Regions from separate parts of the Pseudomonas sp. AC463 genome, predicted to be linked through region 2. Evidence: riboswitches for the same ligand, from Rfam matches in the RefSeq annotation. Region 2 holds a riboswitch; each other region holds the start of a gene.
What was found. A riboswitch is a leader RNA that binds a small molecule or an ion and turns the genes downstream of it on or off. The one in region 2 is predicted to bind cobalamin.
Positions count from the first base shown of each region.

Region 1: it holds a riboswitch for cobalamin, as region 2 does, so the genes downstream of both, cobO (cob(I)yrinic acid a,c-diamide adenosyltransferase) here and AC0IYH_RS12230 (CbtB domain-containing protein) in region 2, are expected to answer to the same signal.
Region 3: it holds a riboswitch for cobalamin, as region 2 does, so the genes downstream of both, AC0IYH_RS22780 (ABC transporter substrate-binding protein) here and AC0IYH_RS12230 (CbtB domain-containing protein) in region 2, are expected to answer to the same signal.

Region 1 covers NZ_CEEDDZ010000002.1:332,259-338,045, forward strand. Annotated here, with positions in the region: gene AC0IYH_RS03715 (AI-2E family transporter) at 1-722, shown strand, start outside; gene hda (DnaA regulatory inactivator Hda) at 918-1,622, shown strand; gene AC0IYH_RS03725 (NlpC/P60 family protein) at 1,832-2,461, shown strand; gene AC0IYH_RS03730 (C40 family peptidase) at 2,606-3,145, shown strand; cobalamin riboswitch at 3,218-3,453, shown strand; gene cobO (cob(I)yrinic acid a,c-diamide adenosyltransferase) at 3,532-4,143, shown strand; gene AC0IYH_RS03740 (cobyrinate a,c-diamide synthase) at 4,140-5,537, shown strand; gene bluB (5,6-dimethylbenzimidazole synthase) at 5,534-5,787, shown strand, end outside.
Region 2 covers NZ_CEEDDZ010000008.1:110,381-116,167, forward strand. Annotated here, with positions in the region: gene cobM (precorrin-4 C(11)-methyltransferase) at 152-898, opposite strand; gene AC0IYH_RS12220 (cobalamin biosynthesis protein) at 969-1,361, opposite strand; gene AC0IYH_RS12225 (CbtA family protein) at 1,358-2,062, opposite strand; gene AC0IYH_RS12230 (CbtB domain-containing protein) at 2,074-2,262, opposite strand; cobalamin riboswitch at 2,359-2,573, opposite strand; cobalamin riboswitch at 2,616-2,815, shown strand; gene cobW (cobalamin biosynthesis protein CobW) at 2,909-3,970, shown strand; gene cobN (cobaltochelatase subunit CobN) at 3,974-5,787, shown strand, end outside.
Region 3 covers NZ_CEEDDZ010000020.1:6,839-12,625, reverse strand. Annotated here, with positions in the region: gene AC0IYH_RS22800 (GNAT family N-acetyltransferase) at 1-40, shown strand, start outside; gene AC0IYH_RS22795 (GNAT family N-acetyltransferase) at 37-525, shown strand; gene AC0IYH_RS22790 (ABC transporter ATP-binding protein) at 577-1,341, opposite strand; gene AC0IYH_RS22785 (FecCD family ABC transporter permease) at 1,338-2,342, opposite strand; gene AC0IYH_RS22780 (ABC transporter substrate-binding protein) at 2,339-3,349, opposite strand; cobalamin riboswitch at 3,465-3,658, opposite strand; gene AC0IYH_RS22775 (hypothetical protein) at 3,763-4,206, shown strand; gene AC0IYH_RS22770 (aldehyde dehydrogenase family protein) at 4,287-5,678, opposite strand; gene ptrR (putrescine utilization regulator PtrR) at 5,782-5,787, shown strand, end outside.

The DNA.
Region 1 (5,787 bases), on a different contig from region 2:
AGTTCGACAAGGTCAAGGCGGCCATCAGCGAGCATATGGGCCAGACCACCGATATCGTCGGCGTGGTGCTCAGCCAGGCAACCGCTTCCAGCCTGGCGCTGATCGGTTGGCTGACCAACCTGGTGCTGATCCCGGTGGTAGCGTTCTACTTGCTGCGGGACTGGGACATCATGATGGCCAAGATCCGCAGCCTGCTCCCGCGCAACAACGAAGAGCGCATCGTCTCTCTGGCCGGCGAGTGTCATGAGGTGCTGGGGGCATTCGTGCGCGGCCAACTGCTGGTGATGCTGGCGCTGGGGATCATCTACGCGGCCGGCTTGATGGCTATCGGCCTGGAGCTGGGCCTGTTGATCGGCTTGATCGCCGGCCTGGCAGCTATCGTGCCGTACATGGGCTTTGTGATTGGCATCGGCGCGGCGCTGGTCGCCGGGCTGTTCCAGTTTGGCGGTGACCTGTACCCGATGCTGGGCATCGTTGCGGTATTCATGGTCGGCCAGGCCCTTGAAGGCATGGTGCTGACGCCGTTGCTGGTAGGGGATCGGATTGGCCTGCACCCGGTGGCGGTGATCTTTGCGATCCTGGCGGGCGGTGAGCTGTTCGGCTTTACCGGCATCCTGCTGGCGCTGCCGGTGGCGGCGGTGATCATGGTGCTGGTGCGCCATGTGCACGACCTGTACAAGGATTCGGATGTGTATACCGGGGTCGAAGACCCCGACCTGTAATTGCCGCATCACAAACCCGGCTTCGGCCGGGTTTGTCGTCTGGTGTGTCAAACAATTTGCGCAAAACCACCAAGTTAACGCAAACCTTTGATTTTGCTTGTGGTCTGCTGCATTGTGCGCCCGGCGTCACGGGTATAAACTTTGCAAACTTTACACAGAGGCCACTAACGGTTCGTTTGGAGCCGTTCAGTCAGCATGAAACCGATTCAGCTGCCCTTGGGTGTGCGTCTGCGTGATGACGCCACCTTTATCAACTACTACCCAGGCGCCAATGCCGCAGCACTCGGCTATGTCGAGCGGCTCTGCGAAGCCGACGCCGGGTGGACCGAAAGCCTGATCTATCTGTGGGGCAAGCACGGCGTGGGGCGTACCCACCTGTTGCAGGCGGCGTGCCTGCGTTTCGAGCAGATGGGCGAGCCGGCAGTTTACTTGCCGCTGGCGGAGTTGATGGACCGCGGTATCGGCATCTTCGATCAGCTTGAGCAATACGAACTGGTGTGCCTGGACGATCTGCAAGCCATCGCCGGCAAGGCGGAGTGGGAAGAGGCGCTGTTTCACCTGTTCAACCGCTTGCGTGACAGCGGCCGGCGCTTGCTGATTGCCGCCTCCACCTCGCCGCGTGAATTGCCGATAAAGCTGGCCGACCTCAAGTCGCGCCTGACCCTGGCGCTGATCTTCCAGATGCGCCCCTTGTCCGACGAAGATAAGTTGCGCGCCCTGCAGTTGCGCGCATCGCGTCGCGGCCTGCACCTCACCGATGAAGTCGGGCACTTTATTCTCACGCGCGGCACCCGCAGCATGAGCGCATTGTTCGATTTGCTCGAACAGCTCGATCAGGCTTCCCTGCAAGCGCAAAGAAAATTGACGATCCCTTTCTTGAAAGAGACTTTGGGTTGGTAACCTGTTGAATTTGTAGGTTTCGGCATTTTACAGGCGTCAGAAAACCTGCGTTTGAGCCCGTCTGGCTACGCATTTGAAGCTAAAAATGGAATTACGGCTTAGATGTCATAGTCCAATCGCGAAGTCACATAGATCACGATTGAATTTGCAAATCGATGTGATAGTGGGCATAGTCTCGACTTCTTTACATACCAGCCACGGTCGTGCCCATGCTAAATCGCTTCGCACCCCTCGTGCCTCTCGCACTCGTTACCCTGTTGTTTGGTTGTGCCTCCCACCCTCAACAGGTGGTTGAGCAGCAAAAGCCTCAACAACAATCCCAGGCTAAATTCGTTGCAGCGCAGTCTTCCACTGTCTATGAGGAAGAAGTTGCTACGGAGAACGAACTGGCTGGCTTCGCCAGCAACAAGCCTTACCAGCTTCCAGTTCTGGCCGACAGCATCCTCGAACGCGGCATGTCCCTGATCGGTACCCGTTACCGTTTCGGCGGTACCTCCGAAGCCGGTTTCGACTGCAGCGGTTTCATCGGCTACCTGTTTCGTGAAGAAGCTGGCATGAACCTGCCACGCTCCACCCGCGAAATGATCAACGTGAAAGCACCGTTGGTCGCACGCAACAACCTCAAGCCCGGTGATCTGCTTTTCTTCAGTACTGCAGGCCGCGGTCGTGTCAGCCATGCCGGTATCTACTTGGGCGATAACCAGTTTATCCACTCCAGCAGCCGTCGCAGTGGTGGTGTCCGAGTCGACAACCTGGGCGACAGCTACTGGAGCAAAACCTTCATCGAAGCCAAGCGCGCACTCGCCATGGCCCCGACGACGGTTACCGCCAGCAAGTAAACTTAAAGTGATACTTGAAGTTTGACGTGTAAGCGCTAGAATCCCTGGACATTGTTGTAATCCGTTCGCGCGAGCTTTGCTTGCGCGTTCTGGTTTTCAGCGTTCGGCAGCGAAAGCCGCATCCAGACCAGGATTGTTCTGCACATGTCGACGTCAGCCCGCTTGATTCTCATTGTTTGCGCCGCGCTCCTCAGCGCCTGCGCAAGCCGCCCACCGCCGCCCGCTCCCGTAGCGGTCAAGCCCAAGCCGGTGTTCAACTATTCCACCCAGAATTTCTCGCCTGCTGCCGAAGACGTGCTCTTCCGTGCGCTGGGCCTGGTCGGCACGCCTTACCGTTGGGGCGGCAACACGCCGGATTCGGGTTTTGATTGCAGTGGCCTGATCGGGTTCGTCTACCGTGATGCCGCCGGCATCTCCCTGCCACGCACCACCCGCGAACTGATCGTGATGCGTGCCCAGGATGTCAGTGAGCAGAACCTGCAAACCGGTGACCTGCTGTTCTTCGCCACTGGTGGCGGCTCCCAGGTCAGCCACGCGGGTATCTACGTTGGCGAAGGCCGCTTTGTGCACGCGCCGCAAACCGGCGGTACGGTGAAGCTGGACACCTTATCCAAGGCCTATTGGCAGAATGCCTACCTCAGCGCCAAGCGCGTATTGCCAGCGAACCTGGCGCGTAATCCCTAGAAAGCTGATTTATACGCGGCAAGACGGCGCAACGCCTGCTTGCCGCTTGCAGCTAGCCCCCCAACCCACTAACCTTCGCCGCTTGTTTCAGGTGCTCTGTGACCCACGGGTCGACCGAGTGAAACAGGGAAGCCGGTGAGTGAGCGCATTTGTACACAATGCTGCCGCGATCCCGGCGCTGCCCCCGCAACGGTAAATGAGAAAAAACGCTGCCTTCTGCCACTGTATCGCGCGCGATATGGGAAGGCGCAGCGTCGGCCTGCTTGCCACTCATGAGCCCGGAGACCGGCCTGAACCATTCAACAGCATCACGGTGGGCGATGCTTGGCTGTCTGTACGTTTTTTTCCTGCCCGCCGTTTTTGTTCAGCCCCAACGGAGAGCTGCCATGACCGATACCCCCGACCGCGACGAACGCCACCTGGCGCGCATGCTGCGCAAAAAAGCCGTGATCGACGAGCGCATCGCCAACTCCCCGAATGAATGCGGCCTGCTGCTGGTACTCACCGGCAACGGCAAGGGCAAAAGCAGCTCGGCGTTCGGCATGCTGGCCCGGGCCATGGGCCACGGCATGCAGTGCGGCGTGGTGCAGTTCATCAAGGGCCGCAACAGCACCGGTGAGGAGCTGTTTTTCCGCCGCTTCCCCGAGCAAGTGCGCTTCCACGTGATGGGCGAAGGGTTCACCTGGGAAACCCAGGACCGCCAGCGCGACATCGCCGCCGCCGAAGCCGCCTGGGCGGTGTCCCGCGAGCTGCTGCAAGACCCGTCCATTGGCCTGGTCGTGCTGGATGAACTGAACATCGCCCTCAAGCACGGCTACCTCGACCTCGACCAGGTGCTCAGCGACCTGCAAGCCCGCCCACCCATGCAGCACGTGGTGGTCACCGGCCGTGGCGCCAAGCCTGAGTTGATCGAAATGGGCGACACCGTCACCGAAATGGGCATGCTCAAGCACGCCTTCCAGGCCGGTATCAAGGCACAGAAGGGCGTCGAACTTTGAACGAGCCCCGTCATTGCCCGGCCGTGTTGATCGCCGCACCGGCGTCCGGCCAGGGCAAAACCACCGTCACCGCTGCGCTGGCCCGGTTGCATCGCAACCTGGGGCGCAAGGTGCGTGTGTTCAAGTGCGGCCCGGACTTCCTCGACCCGATGATCCATGAGCGTGCCAGCGGCGCGCCGGTGTATCAGTTGGACATGTGGATGGTGGGCGAGCAGGAAAGTCGTCGCCTGTTGTGGGAAGCGGCGGGGGAAGCCGACCTGATCCTGATCGAAGGCGTGATGGGCCTGTTCGACGGCACGCCGTCCAGCGCCGACCTGGCGCGCCACTTTGGCGTGCCGGTGTTGGGCGTGATCGACGGCACCGCTATGGCCCAGACCTTCGGCGCTCTGGCCCTGGGCCTGGCGCGTTACCAGCCGGACCTGCCATTCGCCGGCGTGCTGGCCAATCGCGTCGGCACCCTGCGCCATGCGCAATTGCTCGAAGGCAGTCTCACCGAAGGTCTGCGCTGGTACGGCGCGCTGTCCCGTGAAACCGGGATTGAACTGCCCAGCCGCCACCTCGGCCTGGTGCAGGCCAGCGAACTGAATGATCTCGACGTGCGCCTGGACGCCGCCGCCCAAGCCTTGGGCAGTAGTTGCGAAGTCGCTTTGCCGCCACCAGTGACCTTCGCCGCGCCGCAAGTGATCGACGCCGAACCGTTGCTGGCCGGGGTGCGTATTGCCGTCGCCCGCGACGAGGCCTTCGCCTTTACCTACGGCGCCAGCCTCGACCTGCTGCGGGCGATGGGCGCCGAGCTGAAATTCTTTTCTCCGATCCATGATCGCGAATTGCCTGACGCAGACAGCCTCTATCTGCCCGGCGGTTACCCGGAACTGCACCACGTCGCGCTGTCGGAAAACACCCCGATGCTCGACGCCATCCGTGCCCATCACGCCGCCGGCAAGCCTTTGCTCGCCGAGTGTGGCGGCATGCTTTACCTGCTCGATTCGCTCACCGACGTCGACGGCACCCGTGCCGAACTGGTCGGCCTGCTGCAGGGCGACGCCGTGATGCAAAAGAAACTCGCGGCGCTGGCCCTGCAAAATGTCGATCTGCCGGAGGGCACGTTGCGCGGGCATACCTATCACCATTCGTTGACCACGACGGAATGGGAGCCGATTGCTCGCGGCCTGAGCCCCAATGGTGGGCGCGGCGCCGAAGCGGTGTATCGGCAGGGGCGCATGACGGCTTCCTATGTGCACTTTTATTTTCCGTCCAACCCTGCTGCCGTTGCCGCACTTTTTGCGCCGAACCCTGAGTTCGCCATCGGGGGCAAGTCGAATCGTCGCACCGCCCCTCCCACAGTTGACCGTGTTCCAAATGTGGGAGGGGGCTTGCCCTCGATGAGGCCATGACCGACAACGCCTTCCCCGAGGCCGACCGCCAGGCCGTCTACCGCGCCATCGCCGAACGCCGCGACATGCGCCACTTCAGCGGCGGCACGGTCGCCCCCGAATTGCTGCACCGCCTGCTCCAGGCCGCACACCAGGCCCCCAGCGTGGGCCTGATGCAACCGTGGCGCTTCATCCGCATCAGCGACCGCCACCTGCGTGGGCAGATTCAGCAACTGGTGGAAGAAGAGCGCGTACGCACCGCCGAGGCCTT
Region 2 (5,787 bases):
AAACGGCGCCCCGTGAGCGCCGTTTTTTTATGCCTAAAATTCAATTACTTGCACTATATACCTAACAAAGCAGATCAAGCCCCCTCCTACATTTTGTTTTTTATTTATTCAATTAAATCAATTATTTGATTTGTATTTATAAAGTGAAATGTCATGGTCGATAAAGGTGAGCATGCCCGGCCCGATACAACGACGACTCACTGAAATTGTCACTCGCCAACACCCGTCCCACCACAATCAGGGCCGTGCGCTTAAAGCCCTTGGCGGCGACTTTGTCGGCAATGTCACTGAGCGTTCCAACCGCCCAATCCTGATCCGGCCACGTGGCCCGGTGCACCACGGCAATCGGGCAATCCGCGCCATAGTGCGGCAGCAGTTCGGCGACGATCTTCTCCAGGTGGTTGACCCCCAGATGAATCGCCATGGTCGTACCGTGCCGTGCCAGGCTGTCGAAGTCCTCGCCGGCGGGCATGCTGGTTTTGTCGGCGTAGCGGGTCAGGATCACGCTCTGGGCGATGTCCGGCAGGGTCAGTTCGGTTTCCAGCAGTGCCGCGCAAGCGGCCACGGCCGTGACGCCGGGAATGATCTGGAACGGGATGCCCAGCTCGCGCAAATGGCGGATCTGCTCGCCAATCGCGCCATACAGGCTCGGATCGCCGGAGTGCACGCGGGCCACGTCCTGGCCTTTGGCGTGGGCTGCCTTGATCAGATCGATGATCTGCTCCAGGTGCAGCTCGGCGCTGTTAACTACCGATTCGGCCCGATGCCCCTCCAGTACCGCCGCCGGCACCAGCGAACCGGCATAGATGATCACCGGGCAACTGCGGATCAGCCGCTGGCCTTTGACGGTGATCAATTCCGGGTCGCCGGGGCCGGCGCCGATGAAGTAGACGGTCATGGACAATTCCTGTCGTAAAACGGGCGAGCATGAAGGTTGCTCATGTTCGGGAGGGGCGATTATCGAGGTTTTAGCCGGCGCAGGCCAATGCAAACGTGGCCTGGGGGTTTTTCTGGCGGGTGATCAGCAGGCGCGCTGGGGCATCGGCGAGGTGTTCGGCGAGGGCCAGGGCGGCGCTTTCGGCGACCCCGTAGCAGCCGGTATGGGTGAACGCCACGGCCGATTTGTGGCTCAAGCGGCTTTCATACGCGGCTAATTGCTCGGCGCTGAAACACTGCAAGGGCAGGTCCAGACGCTCGGCCAGTGCGAGCAGCCCCGGCTCAGCCTGTTTCAGATCAATGCTCGCCAGCGCGGTAATGCGCTGGCGCTCAATCCCGCCTTCGGCCAGGGCGCGGTCAAACAACGCCAGCAGGGTGTGAACCTCACAACCCCGCTGGCAGCCCAGGCCGGCCACCAGGGTCATGCCGAGTAGTGGTCGTCGCGGTTGCGGCGGAACAGCCAGGCGCTGATCAGGCCCAAGGCCAGCCAGAACGCCACATTGGTCAGTTGCGATGCAATTTTGAACTGCGCCTCCAGTGCTTCCGGCGCCAGCATCGAATGCACTTGCGGTTGTGGCGCGCCGATCACGTGAGGCACGGCCAGGATCGCCACGCCCAGCACTTTAAGCAGCCAGTTGCGACCAAACACCAGCAGCGCAATGCCGACGGCGGTAGACGCGGCGGTGCCGATCCACCAGATCTGGCGTTGTGCCAGGTCGGCAGCGGCGGTGCCCGGCAACTCCGGCGGCAGGCCCAGGGTCGGCGCCAGTACGAAGGTCGCGTAACCGGCCAGGCCCCAGAGCAGGCCCTGGGCCGTGCGAGTCGGCGTACGCAAGGTGTAGAGACCGGCCAGCATCAGGGCAAAACCAACCGCGACTACCAGATTGCCACCGGTGGTGGACAACACGCGCTGCCAGCCGTCTTCCGGCTCCCAGGCTTCGGCGTCATGGGTGTGAGCGGCAGCGCCGGCGGCATGTTCATGGGCCACTTCAGTGGCGGCCGGGGCTTTTTCAAAGGTTTCCGCCTGCAGAATCAGCGGTGCGACCCAGAAACTTTGCAGCAGGGTCAGTAACAGGGCAGCCAGCAGGCCGGTAAACCCTGCGGTTTGGGCAATACGCTTGATCATGTCGGCAGGTCTCAGTGGCACGGGAACGCGGCGCTGTGGCGGGTATCGTGGGCAGCGTTGTGCACTGCTTCGATATGCGAGAAGCCGGCGAAATACACCAGGCACGCGCCGAGGATCGACGCACCGATGGCGGCGGTCAGGCGTTGGCTCAGGGTGGCGGTGCTGCTGGCGGAGTGCGAAGTGCTGCTGATGATCGACATGGCGCGTCCCTTACGAGTGTCAGGGTGCACAGGCGCATGAAAACCCCGCGAGCCAGGCACGCAGGGTTCCGAACAGCGCCCGCCCACCGCGGGTTTGTTATCTGATTTTTTCGGGCCGGTCTCCGGGCTTGCGAGGGGCGACTTGTTAAACAGCCTTCCTCAGAAAAGCATCGCCTTCCCATGCAAATGCACAGTGGCCATGACGCTTCGCTCGCTTACCGTTGCGGGGGCAGCACCGGACTTACCATAGACCATGGCTCACCGGTTTCCCGTTTCACCCCGTGAGGGGCACCCGAAACAAGATGTGTAGGAGAGCATGGGCGGGCGACGGTAGTCAAATGCAGCGTGCCCCTGTAGCCTTGCACCCTCGAGGTTCTTCGGCCCAGGCCGAAGCTAAGAAGGGAACGCGGTTCAAGCCGCGGCTGCCCCCGCAACTGTGAAGGGTTCAACTGACTGCCACGCCACTGCCGACAAGGCGGGAAGGCGCAGCCAGCGCCGGTCGCAAGACCCGCACGCCCCAAGCCAGGAGACCTGCCTCGCAACCGATTTTCTACTTCAACCGGGCGGGGTGATCCGGTGACGAAATCCGCATCTGCGCGCCGCCGCAGGGCCTATCGTCCCGTATGCCCGCCCCAAAGGGCATCCGATGAAAACACTGGCCAAACTCCCCGTCACCATCGTTACCGGCTTCCTCGGTTCGGGCAAGACCACCTTGCTGCGCCATATGCTCGACAACGCCCAGGGCCGTCGCATTGCCGTGATCGTCAACGAGTTCGGCGAGCTGGGCATCGACGGTGAAATCCTCAAGCAGTGCTCCATCGGTTGCACCGAGGAAGAGGCCAATGGCCGCGTGTACGAGTTGGCCAATGGCTGCCTGTGCTGCACCGTGCAGGAAGAGTTCTTCCCGGTGATGCGCGAACTGGTTGCCCGCCGTGGCGACCTTGACCATATCCTTATCGAAACCTCCGGCCTGGCCCTGCCAAAACCGTTGGTGCAAGCCTTCCAGTGGCCGGAAATCCGCAGCGCCTGCACGGTTGACGCGGTGATCACCGTGGTCGACAGCCCGGCCGTGGCCGCCGGCACCTTTGCCGCCTTCCCCGACCAGGTCGACGCCATGCGCAAACTCGACCCGAACCTGGACCACGAGTCGCCGCTGCACGAACTGTTCGCCGACCAACTGGCCAGCGCCGACCTGGTGATCCTGAACAAATCCGACCTGATCAGCCCGGAAGACCTGGCCCGTGTGCGCCTGGAAGTCGCCGAAGAGCTGCCGCCAGCGGTGAAGATCATCGAAGCCAGCAGCGGTCGCCTGCCGCTGGACGTGCTGATCGGCCTGGGCGCCGGCTCCGAGGAACACATCGACGGGCGCCACAGCCATCATGATCATCACCACGAAGGTGAAGACGACCACGATCACGACGCCTTCGACTCCATCTCCATCGATCTGCCCCAAGCCGACGAAGCCCTGCTGCTCGACGCCCTGACCCAACTGGTGGTGCAACACGGCATTCTGCGTGTCAAAGGTTTCGCCGCCATCCCGAACAAGCCGATGCGCCTGCTGATCCAGGGCGTGGGCACGCGCTTCGACAAGCACTTCGACCGTGCCTGGGGCGCCGACGAAGCGCGCATCACCCGCCTGGTGCTGATCGGCCAGGAGCTGGACGCAGCCGGCCTCGAAGCGCAATTGCGCGCAGCCCTCAGCGTTTAACCCATGCACCTGCTCAGGACTCAGCCCGGTGGTTTCGTCTCGGACGACAATATTGCCGACCTTGGACAAACCCCCGCCGAGCTGGTGATCCTGTGCAGCGGCGACTCCAGCCTGGCGCTGCTGGCGGAAGCAGCCCGGCAGTTGCCCGACGACTTCCCGAGTTTTCGCCTGGCCAACCCTATGCAGGTGCAGAACCACGCCTCGGTCGACCTGTACGTCGATGAAGTGCTGCGCCACGCCAAGGTCATCCTGATCTCGCTGCATGGCGGCATCGGTTATTGGCGTTACGGTATCGAGCGCCTGGTGGAGTTGGCCGAGCGTGGCGTGCAACTGATCCTGGTGCCGGGGGATGATCGCCCCGATCCGGAGCTGAGCGGCCTGAGCACCGTCGGCGTCGAGGCGCGTGACCGTCTGTGGCACTTCCTGCGCCAGGGCGGCTTAAGCAATGCGCTGGATTTCTATCGCTGCCTCGCAAGCAGCCATCTGGGCCGCGACTACGCTTGGGCCGAGCCGCAGACCCTGCCGCGCACCGCGATCTATCACCCGCATAAAGCCAACGCGCGCCTGAACGACTGGCAGGCGGATTGGCACGCCGACTGGCCGGTGGCGGCGGTGTTGTTCTACCGCTCGCACTTGCAGGCGGCCAACACCGGCTTTATCGACGTGTTCTGCCAGCGCTTGCAGGCGGCGGGTCTTAACCCGTTGCCGATGGCGGTGGCCAGTTTGAAAGAGCCCGGCTGCCTGACGGTGGTCGAGGACCTGCTGGATGAAGTCGGCGCGGCGGTGATTCTGAACACCACCGGGTTTGCCCAATCGAGCCCCGAAGCGCCGCACTTGCGGCCGTTTCGGCGCAATATCCCGGTAATCCAGGCGATCTGCGCCCAGGACAACCAGCCTGGCTGGGAGGCCAGCGAGCAGGGCCTTGGCCCGCGCGACCTGGCGATGCACATTGCCTTGCCGGAGCTGGACGGGCGCATTATCAGCCGGCCGATCAGCTTCAAGGACCTGGCCTGGCGCAGCGAGCGCAGCCAGTCGGACGTGGTGTGCTACCGCGCCGCGCCGGAGCGCATGGATTTTGTCGCCGAACTGGCGCGACGCTGGGTCGAGCTGGCGCGGGTGCCGAATGCGGATAAACGCATCGCGCTGATCCTCGCCAACTACCCGACCCGCGACGGCCGCATCGGCAACGGCGTGGGCCTGGATACGCCGGCGGCCGCGCTGAATATCCTGCGTGCGCTGCAGGCCGAAGGTTACCCGCTGCCGGACGCACTGCCCGACAGCGGCACTGCATTGATCCACGACCTGCTCGGCGGCGTGACCAACGACCTCGACAGCCTCGACCTGCGCCCTTGCCATCAAAGCATGACGCTGGACGACTACCAGACGCTGTTCCAGCGCCTGCCGCCGGCCAACCAACAGGCCGTGCTGGCGCGCTGGGGCACACCGCATAACGACCCGATGTTTCGCGACGGCCGCCTGATGATCGCCGGCCTGCGCCTGGGCCTGACCTTTGTCGGCATCCAGCCGGCGCGCGGTTATCAGGTGGACCACAGCGCGGTGTACCACGACCCGGACCTGGTGCCGCCCCACGGCTACCTGGCGTTCTACTTCTGGTTGCGCCACACCTACGGCGCCCATGGCGTGATCCATGTCGGCAAGCACGGCAACCTCGAGTGGCTGCCGGGCAAGGGCGTGGGCCTGTCGGAAAACTGCTGGCCGGATGCGCTGCTCGGGCCGCTGCCGAATATCTACCCGTTCATCGTCAACGACCCGGGCGAGGGCGCCCAGGCCAAGCGCCGTACCCAGGCGGTGATTAT
Region 3 (5,787 bases), on a different contig from region 2:
CGCCAATGGTTACTTTCGCTATGAGCGTAAAAGCGCATGATTGATATCCAGCCGGTCACGGCCGCTGACATCCCGGATGTACTTACCTTTGTCCTTGAAGCCCGCGCGCAGTTATTCCCCAAGCTGAGTGCCGCCGGTATGCCTGCGGATCTGGCGGACTTCGAAGCTGTTTACCTGCAAGGCGACGGGCAGTTTCTGCTAGCGCACGAGGGTGATCGGATCGTTGCGGCCATCGGCTATCTGCCCTACGACGGGCGTTTTTCCCAGTTGGATTACTCGGGCCGCAAGACGGTGGAAGTGGTGCGGTTATTTGTGCTGCCGGCGTTTCGTCGTTTTGGGTTGGCGGGTAGGTTGTATCTTGCGCTGGAAGCGCTGGCGCGGGCGGATGGGGTAGAGGTGGTGTACCTGCATACCCACCCGTTTTTGCCGGGGGCGATTGATTTCTGGGTGCGGCAGGGTTTTGAGATTGTCGATATCGAAGCCGACCCGGTGTGGCAGACCACCCACATGCACAAGCCGATTTAGATCCGAAGGTGGGAGGGGGCTTGCCCTCTCCCACATTTGAATTTTGGTGGGTCAGTTGGAGCGCAAGCGCAGGATTTGCGCGCCGTCGAACGGGTCCGTCAGGTAGTGCGCCTGCACGCCGAACGTGTCCTGCAGCCGCTGCGGTGTCAACACTTCCAATGGCTTGCCCAACGCCACCAACCGCCCACGATCCAGCACGGCCAGGCGGTCGCAGGTCAGGGCCTGGTTAAGGTCGTGCAGGGCAATCAAGGTGGTCACCGGCAGGGCTTGCACACCTTTTAATATCGCCAGTTGATGCTGGATATCCAGGTGATTGGTCGGCTCGTCCAGCAACAGAATCTGCGGCCGTTGCGCCAGCGCGCGGGCGATGTGTACACGTTGGCGTTCGCCGCCGGAAAGGCTGCGCCAGGCCCGTGCGCTCAGGTGAGTGGCGTCTACGTCGTGCAGGGCCTGGCGCACGATGGCGTCGTCTTCGCCGGACCATGGGCTCAGCGCCGACAGCCATGGCGTGCGGCCCAGCGCCACGGCGTCGAACACGCGGATGGCGTCGTCGGTGTCGGCTTGTTGCTCCACCACGGCCAACTGTTGCGCGATGGCGCGGCGTGACAGCGTGCCCAAACGCTTCCCCCCAAGCCGCACTTCACCCGATGCCGGCGCACGCAGGCCGGCGAGCAGCTTGAGCAAGGTGGATTTACCGGAGCCGTTCGGCCCGACAATCCCCAGGGTTTCCCCCAACTGAACCTCAAGGTGAATATCGCAAAGCAACTCGGCCTCACGCACCTTGAAGCCCAGGCCGGCGCAACTGAGTACGCTCATCGGGCATTCCTCCGGCCGATCAGAATCAAGGCAAACACCGGCGCGCCGACCAGGGCAGTGACCACCCCCACCGGAATCACCTGGCCCTTGATCAGCGTGCGCGACAGCACATCCGCCGCAATCAGGAACAACGCACCGCCCAACGCGCTGGCCGGCAGCAGGCGTGAGTGCCCGGTGCCGAGCAGCAGGCGCACGGCGTGGGGGATCACCAGGCCGACAAAGCCGATGGAGCCGACAATCGACACCATCACCGCCGTGACCAGCGCCGCGCAGCCCACCAGCACAAACTGCACGCGGCGCACCGGGATGCCCAGCGACGCCGCCGAGTCGCTGCCGAAGGTGAACGCGTCGAGCGCCCGCCGGTGCCACAGGCACACCGCCAAGCCCACCACCGCCACCGGCACCGCCAGCCACACCGAGGGCCAGCGCACGCCGCTGAGGTTGCCGAGCAGCCAGAACATGATGCCGCGTGCCTGTTCGGAACTGGCCGATTTGGTGATCAGGAATGCGGTGAGTGCATTGAACAGCTGCGAGCCGGCGATGCCCGCGAGGATGATCTGGCCGGTGCCGCTCACGGAACCGCTGGCCCGCGCGAGCAGGATCACCAGGGCAAACGCCGCCATGGCGCCGACAAACGCGCCCGCCGACAACGAGATCAAACCGCCACCCACGCCCATCAGCGCCACCAACACCGCGCCGGTCGAGGCGCCGGCGCTGATGCCCAGCAGGTAGGGGTCGGCCAACGGGTTGCGCAGCAACGACTGCAAAATTACTCCGCACGTCGCCAAGCCAGCGCCACACGCGGCGGCGACCAGGGCGCGGGTCAGGCGGTAATTCCACACTACGCCTTCGTCGATGGGGTCGAGCACGTAGCCGGCGCCCCACAGTTTGTTGGCGAGCACCTGCACCACCACCTGCGGCGAGATCGACGTTTCGCCGATGGCCACGCCGGCAAGCACGGCGGTGAGCAGCAGGGCCAGGGCAAGAAGAGGGCGCATCATTTCGGCAGGTCGTAGCCGTCGATGGCCGTGGCCAGTTGTTCAAGGCCGTCGAACATGCGGATGCTGGCCTGCAGCGCCAGGGCGTCGAGGATGATGATGCGGTTGTTTTTCACCGCGTCCATGTTGCGGGTCACCGGGTCGCTGCGCAGGAAGGCGAGTTTCTTTTCATGGTCGTCGGCGGGGTAGCGGCGGCGGTCCATGCGCGCGATCACCAAAAAGGTCGGGTTGGCTTTGGCGATGGTTTCCCAGCCCACGGCGGGCCACTCTTCGTCGGACTGCACCACGTTGGTCAGGCCGAGGGTTTGCAGCATGAATTCGGGAATACCTTTGTGGCCGGCCACGTACGGGTCGCTGGCCATCTCGGAACTGGAGAACCACACCAGCGCACTCGCCTGCTTGAGGCCTTTGCTTTGCACGGTGGCGACGGACTTGGCCAGGCGTGCCTTGAGTTCGTCGTTCAGCTGTTGGCCACGGTCCTGCACGTCGAAAATCTGCGCCAGTTGGCTGATGCTTTTATAAATGGTCTCGATGCGGAACGGTTCCAGCCGCGTGCCGTCGGCGCCCACCAGGTTGTCCTTACCTTCGCAGTCGGAGGGCAGCAGGTAGGTGGGAATTTTCAACTCGTGGAATTGCTCGCGCGTGCCCACCACGCCCTGCGGGCCGACCACCCATTCCAGCTCGGCGGCCACCAGTTGCGGGCGCTTGGCGATCACGGCTTCGAAGCTCGGCTCGTTATTGGCCAGGCGTTCGATGCCGTCATTCAGGGCCTTGTATTGCGGCAAGACGTTGTTGAACCACAGCGAGGTGCCGACCACTTTGTCGCCCACGCCCAAGGCGTAAAGCATCTCGGTGGCGGCCTGGCCGATGGTCACGCTGCGCGCAGGGGCTTGCTGGAAGGTTACGTTACTGCCGCAGTTTTCCACGGTCAGCGGGTAATGAGTCGGTGCCGCGTGGGCCAGGGCACAGAAACCCAGGCCGGTGAGCAGGGCGGTAACGCGTGGCAGCATGGGGCAATCTCCGTAAAGCCGTAGGTGAAGCAGGGGCGGTACGGCTTGGAAACACACCTATGAGCGCTGCCAACCGGGCAGGGTAAAGGCGTCCTTCCCGGACACCCCGCCGGTTGGTTATCGTGCTGGGCCGGCAGGTCTCCTGACTGATGCGTCGTCGCCACGCTCCGGCCTTCCCGGGCAAGGCCCAGTGGCGTTATGGAGCAGGCTCAGCACCTACAGTTGCGGGGGCAGTTTCGATTGGCGCCGCGTGCGGCGTTTCGAATTCCCTATTAGTCCCGTTTGGGAACCGGCGCGGTATGGTAGTCGATCACGGGGTTGAACGGGAGGGGCGTGACGACAGTGGTAGCCCTGGCGGGGTGGGTCTCCTATGATGCACGCCCCATGGACAGCTTTCTCACAAGGAATACATAGTGAAATCTTTAGTCACCCTCGCCTTTATCGCCCTGCTAGCCGGTTGCGCTACCCACGGTAAATCTGAAAAGCAGATCCTGGACGAGGCCTCCACTGCGTACGTCGCGTCACTTCCACCTGGGCCGGCCAAACTGCGTTTGCGCGCAACGAAAATCCCCAGCCATGGCTTTATCGCCGACAACCTTGCGATTGCTGTGGGAGGGGGCGCGAATGCCACGCTTCTTCGGGAGGAGCTGCAGGATGCGAAAAAACTGGGTGACAACTTCTTCTTGATTATGGGCTCCAGTACCGGCGTTGACGTGGCGGTTATCGGCAACGCCGTCGAAGGGCTGGATTTGAAGGGGATGCAGATTTACTACTCGGGCACGCAGGCGCAAAAAGACAAAGTGCAGGCGGCGGTTGAGAAGACCCAGGCGCAGTTCAACTACATCAGCGCCCAATAACTTCCAGAAACACCGAGATTCAAATGTGGGAGGGGGCTTGCCCCCTCCCACATAAGCTCATTCCAGGCTAGTTGCTGGGGTTACTTACGATCCAGCCACACCGTCTGCGCATTGCAGAATTCCCGCACGCCGAAGTGCGACAGCTCACGCCCAAACCCACTCCTTTTCACCCCGCCAAACGCCACCCGAGGGTCGGACACGCTGAACGCGTTGACGAAGATCCCGCCGGTTTCCAGCTGGTTGGCGATGTCCCGTGCCTTGGCCGCGTCGGTGGTGAAGATGCTCGCGGTGAGGCCGAACTCGCTGTCGTTCGCCAGGGCCACGGCGTGGTCGGCGTCGCGGGCGGTGATGATCGAGGCCACGGGGCCGAACAGTTCCTGTTTGAACGAGGTCATCTGGTCGGTGACGTTGGCCAACACGGTCGGCGCGTAGTAGTTGCCGGCGCCTTCGACTTTATTGCCGCCCAGCAGCAGGGTCGCGCCTTCCTCCAGGGTGGCCTGGACCTGGCCGTGCAGCTCGTCACGCAGGTCGAAACGCGCCATCGGGCCGACGTAGGTGCTGGTCGACGTCGGGTCGCCCATCACCAGGGCGCGGCTGGCGTCCAGGAATTTGGCGGTAAATGCTTCCACCACACCTGCTTCGATGATCAGGCGCTTGGCGGCGGCGCAGACTTGGCCGCTGTTCTGGAAGCGACCGATCACGGCGGCCTGCACGGCGGCGTCGAGGTCGGCGTCGTTGAGCACGATAAACGGGTCGGAGCCGCCCAGTTCCAGCACGCATTTTTTCAGCGCGGCACCGGCCTGGGAGCCGATGGCGATGCCGGCGCGCACGCTGCCGGTGAGGGTCACGGCGGCGATGCGTGGGTCGGCGATGGCTTTGGACACACCGTCCTGGGTCACGTTGATCACTTCGAACAGGCCGTCAGCGAAACCGGCTTTGTGGAACGCGGCTTTCATCAGGTAGGCGCTGCCCATCACGTTCGGCGCGTGTTTGAGCACGTAAGTGTTGCCGGCGAGCATCGTCGGCACGGCGCCGCGCAGCACTTGCCACACCGGGAAGTTCCACGGCATTACGGCGAGGATCGGGCCCAGCGGGCGGTATTCGATCTGCGCGCTGCCGTTGTCCACCAGGGTCGGTTCCGGGGCGAGCATGGCCGGGCCTTGGGCGGCGTACCACTCGGCGAGCAGTGCGCATTTTTCGATTTCGGCGCGGGCCTGGGCGATGGGTTTGCCCATTTCCAGGGTGATCATCTGCGCCATCTCTTCGGCTTGCTCACGCAGGGCGGCGGCCAGGGCCAGCAGCAGTTCGGCGCGCTGGCTCACCGGCTGGCGGCGCCAGCTGCGGAACGCACCCGTGGCGCGGTCGAGGGCGGCGTCGAGTTGCGCCGTGGTTTCATAGGGGTAGCTGGCGACCGTTTCGCCCGTGGCGGGGTTGATCGACAAGGCGTGGGTCTGGTGAGAAATAGCGTTCATGGCACCGTCCGGCTGAATGAGTGGATTGGGTTCAGCCTACGGGCTTGGATGTTTTCTGGAAACTGAATAATATTAAGCAATACATTCACGATTGGAGAATGATTTGGAT